DNA from 2 places in the Listeria marthii genome. Region 1 is predicted to be linked to the other one. Evidence: predicted binding sites of a transcription regulator. Region 1 holds the regulator's gene; the other holds the start of a gene.
The links. Region 1 encodes Rex, which represses fermentation and respiration genes when NADH is low (regulators of the CRP and FNR family bind a similar motif). Its sites were predicted from a motif close to TTGTGAAATATTTCACAA; they were not measured.
Positions count from the first base shown of each region.

Region 2: the regulator Rex is predicted to act here: its motif matches at 1,805-1,822, upstream of HCJ55_RS12460 (formate/nitrite transporter family protein).

Region 1 is NZ_JAASWB010000001.1:272,989-276,601, reverse strand. It holds gene HCJ55_RS01425 (ABC-F family ATP-binding cassette domain-containing protein) at 1-708, opposite strand, end outside; gene HCJ55_RS01420 (redox-sensing transcriptional repressor Rex) at 1,019-1,666, shown strand; partial or broken gene HCJ55_RS01415 (DUF4305 domain-containing protein) at 1,694-1,898, opposite strand; gene HCJ55_RS01410 (CPBP family intramembrane glutamic endopeptidase) at 1,900-2,586, opposite strand; gene groES (co-chaperone GroES) at 2,822-3,106, shown strand; gene groL (chaperonin GroEL) at 3,142-3,613, shown strand, end outside.
Region 2 is NZ_JAASWB010000007.1:54,258-57,870, forward strand. It holds gene metX (homoserine O-acetyltransferase MetX) at 1-846, shown strand, start outside; gene HCJ55_RS12460 (formate/nitrite transporter family protein) at 886-1,686, opposite strand; gene HCJ55_RS12465 (DUF1269 domain-containing protein) at 1,912-2,454, opposite strand; gene HCJ55_RS12470 (DUF1295 domain-containing protein) at 2,580-3,350, opposite strand; gene HCJ55_RS12475 (DAK2 domain-containing protein) at 3,350-3,613, opposite strand, start outside.

The DNA of each region.
Region 1 (3,613 bases):
GATTTCGTATACTTGGTTAACGACTTTATCAAGGAAGTAGCGATCATGGGATACGATAAGTAAGGAGCCGTGGTAGTTTTGTAAATACGTTTCTAGCCATGCTAACGTTTCGATATCTAAATGGTTGGTCGGTTCATCGAGAACAAGAATGTCTTGTTTAGCAAGCAACAATTTGGCCAGTGCGAGCCGTGTCTTTTGCCCACCACTTAAAGAAGCAATCTCCACTTCATAATCATCAGGATAAAAGCGCAAACCATTTAAAACAGAGCGGATTTCAGCTTCATACGTATACCCGCCAATTTCTTTAAAGGTATGCTGCAATGTATCGTAATCCGTCATCAATGCTTGATATTTTTCCGGGTCATTATATAGTTCTGGTTCGCCGAGACGAAGCTCCATTTTGCGCAAATCAGCTTCCATTTTTCGAAGTGAGTCAAACACGCTAAGCATTTCATCCCAAATAGTTTTGGAAGACTCTAGCCCAGTGTTTTGCGCCAAATAGCCAATTTCGACACTTTTAGGTTTGGAAATGGTTCCGCCGTCATAGCTCATTTTGCCTGCGATGATTTTAAGTAAAGTAGATTTTCCTGCGCCATTTCTGCCAACTAAAGCAATTCGGTCACCAGTTTTTACTTCTAATTTAATATTATCTAAAATTACTTCTGCACCGAAGAATTTAGAAATTTGCTGAACTTGTAATAATATCATAATCTCTCTCCTCGAACGTTCTCCCTACTAGTTTATCTTAAAAGCCAAGTAATCGCAATGAGATAGCCAATTGTTCACGAATCAGTTAGTTTGTGAAAACACTCGCATTATTTGTGATTTTAGCGTAGAATAGAAAAGAAGGACTGCACCGGATATTTTGCGGGACAAAACCTTACTTGAAAGTTATGAGCAAAAAGTTTGTGCATTCCTTGTGAAATGTTTATAGTATATAAGCAAGCATGTGAAAGGAAGTACAGTTCACAAAAGCTTCAACTTCAGAAAAAATTTAAAAGAAGAAGGGACAGAAGGCATGATGGAGGAAACAACTAAAATTCCACAAGCGACAGCAAAACGCTTACCATTATATCATCGTTACTTGAAATACCTAGATGAGTCAGGTAAGGAACGAGTATCATCAGCGGAATTAAGTGAAGCGGTGAAAGTTGATTCAGCGACTATTCGACGTGATTTTTCGTACTTTGGCGCATTAGGTAAGAAAGGATACGGGTATAACGTTTCATACATACTCGACTTTTTCAGCAAAACACTCAGTCAGGACAAACAGACAAATGTTGCACTTATCGGTGTTGGTAACCTAGGGACAGCATTATTACATTATAATTTCATGAAAAACAATAATATCAAAATCGTTGCTGCATTTGATGTGGATCCAGCGAAAGTAGGTAGTGTTCAACAAGATATTCCGATTTATCATTTAAATGATATGGAAGAAATTGTTCGTGAAAACGGTGTGGAAGTAGTTATTCTGACAGTTCCAGCTGACGAAGCACAAGTAACGGTAGATCGTTTAATCGAAGCAGATGTTAAAGGTATCCTAAACTTTACACCAGCTCGTATCAGTGTTCCAAAACAAGTTCGTGTGCACCATATCGATCTTACAACGGAATTACAAACGTTAATCTATTTCCTGGAAAATTATCCAGCGAAAACAGAATAAAAAAACCTGTAGAAGGTAAGCTAAAACTTACTTTCTACAGGTTTTTTTTACGTCTTCTCAGTCCGGTAATAATCAAGCCGATACCAATCCCAAAATCCATTAATGTCATTATAATAAGTATATAAGCAAGGATATCATAACCATATTCAGCTACACGAACAATAACAAAATATACAAATACAAGACCAAGCGCAAAATAAAGAAAACTTTGCTTAATTAATGAATTTTTCATATTATCCTCCAATTATTCCGAGACTCAAAAGCAAAACAATCGTGTTCATCAAAATATGAGCGCCCATCGAAACCACAATCCGTTTCGTTTTCGTATAAAGAAAACAAAGAATCAGTCCGATGACAAAATAAGTCAGTAAAAAGGAAATATCCCCATGAAGCAGTCCAAAGAAAAGCGAACTAATAACCGCAGCCACATGAATATTCATGACATTGCTCAGCCCACCAAAAACCACTTTTCTAAATACAAGCTCTTCTAAAATTGGGCCTAGAATGGAAATGAAAATCAAGAAAATCGGTGCAGCTTTTGTCAAATCAACTAGTAATTCCGTATTTGCAGACGTGCTCATGTCCCCAGAAATCATCGTAATAATAATGCTACAAATAATTTGCGCTACATATAATCCAATGACACCACCGATAATCCAAACGATACTAAATAGTGGTTTCGTTTTTTCACCGAGTTCAATTTTATTTTCTTTTGGTTTTCTATAAAGCATCGGAATGATAATAGCCAGCGATAAAAGATTAGAAAATATCGACCAAATAACCATTCCATAAGCCGCAGCATCTTCCGCCGAAAGGGAAGTGACACTTAATAAAATATGTTGAACAATTGGAATTCCAATAGATGCAGAGAACAGTAATAACAAATAAACTAACACAATCGTAATATAACGTTTAGCCAAAAAAGACGCATCCTCTCTAAAAACAAAAATCATGCTAAATTGCTTCAAACAAGCGGAAATAGCTCTCCTTATTGTACTCGTTATCAAGCTTTACCGCAAATAAGAATTCTTCCATTTTTTAAACGTTTTTGCTTGCAATTTTTATTCAGTTTGGTATCATAATAACTGTATTAGCACTCTGATGTGTCGAGTGCTAAAATGAAAAATGTAATTATATCAGAGGAGGTCATTTACATTGTTAAAACCATTAGGAGATCGTGTTGTAATTGAAGTACTTGAAGCAGAGGAAAAAACAGCGAGTGGGATTGTATTACCAGACTCTGCCAAAGAAAAACCGCAATCAGGGAAAATTGTTGCAGTCGGTTCAGGTCGTGTTCTAGAAAACGGAACAAGAGAAACACTTGAAGTTGCAGAAGGTGACACAGTAATTTTCGCAAAATACTCTGGAACAGAAGTAACGTATGAAGGAACTGACTATCTGATTTTACGTGAAAGTGACATTTTAGCAATTACTAAATAATTTTAAAAAAAGAAATAATCGGAGGGAAATATAAAATGGCAAAAGATATTAAATTTAGTGAAGATGCTCGTCGTGCCATGTTACGTGGTGTCGACCAATTAGCAAACGCAGTAAAAGTAACGCTTGGCCCAAAAGGTCGTAATGTTGTTTTAGAAAAGAAATTCGGTTCTCCGTTAATTACAAATGATGGTGTAACGATTGCAAAAGAAATCGAATTAGAAGACCCATTTGAAAACATGGGAGCAAAACTTGTATCTGAAGTTGCTTCTAAAACCAATGATGTTGCTGGGGACGGAACTACAACAGCTACCGTTTTAGCGCAAGCAATGATTCAAGAAGGCTTAAAAAACGTAACAGCTGGAGCAAACCCAGTAGGCGTTCGCCGCGGTATCGAAAAAGCCGTAGCAACAGCTATCGAAGAATTAAAAGCTATCTCTAAACCAATTGAAAGCAAAGAGTCTATCGCTCAAGTTGCAGCTATTTCTTCTGGTGATGAAGAAGTTGGTA
Region 2 (3,613 bases), on a different contig from region 1:
AATGTATTTGGTGGTTGTAGTGGCACGACCGGCCCTTCTTCTATTAATCCAAAAACGGGCGAATCTTTCCGATTGCAATTTCCCGGTTTTTCGATTAAAGATATTATTAAAGTCCAGCGTGAGCTTTTGGAACAGCTTGGGGTTACGCGGATTGTTTCGGTGATTGGTGGATCGATGGGTGGAATGCAGGCGACAGAATGGGCGATTGATTATGCGGATATTACAGATAGTATTATCAATATCGCCTCCCCGCTTGCTGCCGGACCTGATGCGATTGGTTATAATCTGATTATGCGTATGGCGATTTTGAATGATCCCGACTTTAATGGCGGTAATTATGTTGGTCAACCTGAGGGCGGGCTTGCGACGGCTCGAATGGTCGGAATGATGACTTACCGGACGAGCGAGCTGTTCTCGAAACGATTTGAACGCTTCACTGTCGCCGAGTCTTCCCCTGCTGCTTTCTCAAAAGAGCATTTTCAAATCGAGTCGTATTTGCAATATCAAGGCGATACTTTTGTCGAGCGGTTTGACGCGAATAGTTATTTGTATTTAACGAAAGCAATTGATCTATTTGACGTTACGGCGCCTGCGAAAGACGATTTGCCCGCTTTTTCGAAAATCAAAATTCCGTATTTGCTTATCGGCATCACGACCGATCAACTTTTCCGGATTCACGATTTACGCCGTGGCTACGAACTTTTAAAAGAATGGGATGTGCCGGTTACTTACCATGAAGTGGCTTCCGAATACGGCCATGACGCCTTCTTAGTCGAGAAAGAAGTGCCGAAATTCGAACCACTGATCCGCTCATTTTTAAGCAATTTACCCGTTAAAAGCATATAAAAAAAGTGACCTCAGAAATTTTCCGAGGTCACTTTTTTATTAGTCTTTATAAATTGATTTCGTTCGGTTAAGCCAAGCATAGCCGAGCCCGATAACAAGGCCTCCGCCTACAAAATTCCCTAGTAAAGCAAGTACTAAATTGACGGTCACATTGCCCGCTGTCATTGCAGCAAGTGTTCCACCAGAAGCGAAAAATGCTAATGAGAATGATGAGAAGTTGGCGATAACGTGCTCGAATCCTAAGAATGCGAAGATGAAAATAATGAAAACCATCGCAATGACTTTCCCAGCATCATCTTTCATTCGAAGCGTACAAAGCACGGCGGTATTTACAACAATATTAGCGAAAATACCTTCCACAAAAATTTCTAGTGGCGCTTTTTCAAGTTTACCGCTAACGGCAGTAAATAAGAAATGGTCTGCAGGTAAATTATGGAAAACAGATGTCAAGGAAACTAAGTACCCAGCAAGAATTCCACCAAATAAATTACAAACAATACATAAAAGCAAAATTTGTAATGCTTTTCCTGGTTTAACAATTTTTTGATAAACACCAGTTGTCATATACATCATGTTAGAAGTACCAAGCTCAGCATTCATATAAATAATCATTACGAGCGACCAACTAAACATAAATGCATACGTGATTTTACCAAGTCCTGGCGCAAAATGATCGACTTTATCACCAATCATTACAGCAACCGCAGTCCCTAGTGTCAAGAATAAACATGCTAACATCGCGCGCACGATATAACGAAGAATACTATTATTTACTAAATCAATTTTTTTGCGCGTACTATAATCAATTTTCTGCATTAATGGACTATTTTCCACATCCAAATTATTTCATCTCCAAACAAAAAAATTTTCTTGTGAAATTCACAACTTGTTTATTGTAGCATGTTTTTAATTTGATGCAAATAGTTTTCAGAAAATAAAAATCAGTTAAGCGTTACCATCTTGAAAAATTTCTCATTTGTTGTTTTATGGTGTTAGTTTCCCCGTTTTTATAAACTTAAAACAAAAAAACGAGAACAGATTTCTCTGTCCTCATTTCAACTTTTTTTATTTACCAAACCAATGTTTTTTAGCGGAATCTTTTGCTTTTCCTTCTGTTTCTTGTGCGCTTTTGATTTCTTGGGCTACGATTGCTTCATCCATACGTTGCACGCGACCATGTAACTCATCCATTGCTACATCGTTTACATTTGCTAATTCTTGTTCTGTTGCAATAAGGATAACGCCTGTAGAGCCTTCTGGAATCGTTTTTAACGTTCTTTCGAATACGCTTAAAGCATTTTTCACTTCACCAGCGTCTTGCATAGAACCAACGATTGCGCCAACCATCCAACCGATTAAAATTCCGAATGGTCCACCTAAAATACCTATTAACATCCCAATAAGGCTATCTTTCATATTTTTGTCGGCACCAGTAAAATCAAGAAAATCTTGTGCAACAAGTTTATTTCCTGGCTCATGTTTTACAACCGCCATTTGATAACCAATAATTTTGCGCTCTTGGTGCAATCTTTTCATTTCTGAGAAAGCTTGGTAAGAAATACTTTCTTCATCAAAATTCATAATTAACACTGTTTTTTCTTTTTTCATCTGTTGTACCCCTCTCGCCTCATAAGTATTGTATTTAGGTACGTTTTATCATACCCATCTCTTATTCTACTCGCACTAACCTGCAAATAGCAATCAATAGCATTATTAAGATAGAATCACTACTTTTACAGACCTTTTTTACCAATAAAAGGGAAAAATTTAGACGTTTTGTTCGCGTAAGCTTCGAAATCTTTTCGACCTTGATATTTTTTCTCTAGTAAAGGAACACCTGAAACAAACAGTAGTAATAACGTGATAACAATCGGGCTCGTAATCAACCAGAAATCTGTCATTTGCGTTAATGCGACTAAAAATACGCCCCACCAACTAAGTGCTTCCCCGAAATAATTCGGATGCCGCGTAACAGACCAAAAACCGGTTGTTAGTAATTTTCCTTTATTCGCTGGATTCTTTTTAAAGTTCTCTAATTGCAGATCCCCGCCAACTTCAAAAATGAAGCCAATAATCCAAATAACGATACCGAGCATTTGCCACCAAGCAAAGGTTTCGGCTTCATTAGCAAAACTATGTGTAATCGGCAAAGCGATAATAAATAATAGTACCCCTTGCAGCACAAAGACATTCAGAAAGGCTTTCAAATTAACGAGTGTCGTTCCCCAGCGTTTGCGCATATTGACGTAGCGATAATCTTCTGGCTTATTCCAATTACGGCGCGCCAAATGCCAAAACAAACGGACGCCCCATATCGTAACTAAAATAAGAATGGTTATACTTTGGGCAGTTACGCTAAAAGTAGTTAAAAATCCAGTCCAAGCGACAACAACAAACCCTCCGCCCCAAGCAATATCAACGAGTGAATATTTACCCTTTATTTTCGAAATAATAAACCAAAATATAAAATAAACAAGTAAAGCAAGTGCTACTATCCCATACATCATCTTGTTTCCCCCTTTTTAATCCCTGCGACCGCGACACTTCCAAGCCCCGCGCTAATCGCAATTGCTGCCGAACTATCCACTAGATATCCAGCTTTCCCTGTTTCCTTTTCAAATTGCTTCTGCCAAATTTCCGCATCACGCTCCGAAGAAACATGCGTCATCGCCAGCTCTTGTAGTTGTATTTTCGCGACCTTTTTAATGATTTTTTTCATACTTTGTTTTTGACTAAACGATACGCCAATTAATTTCCCGTCCCCTGA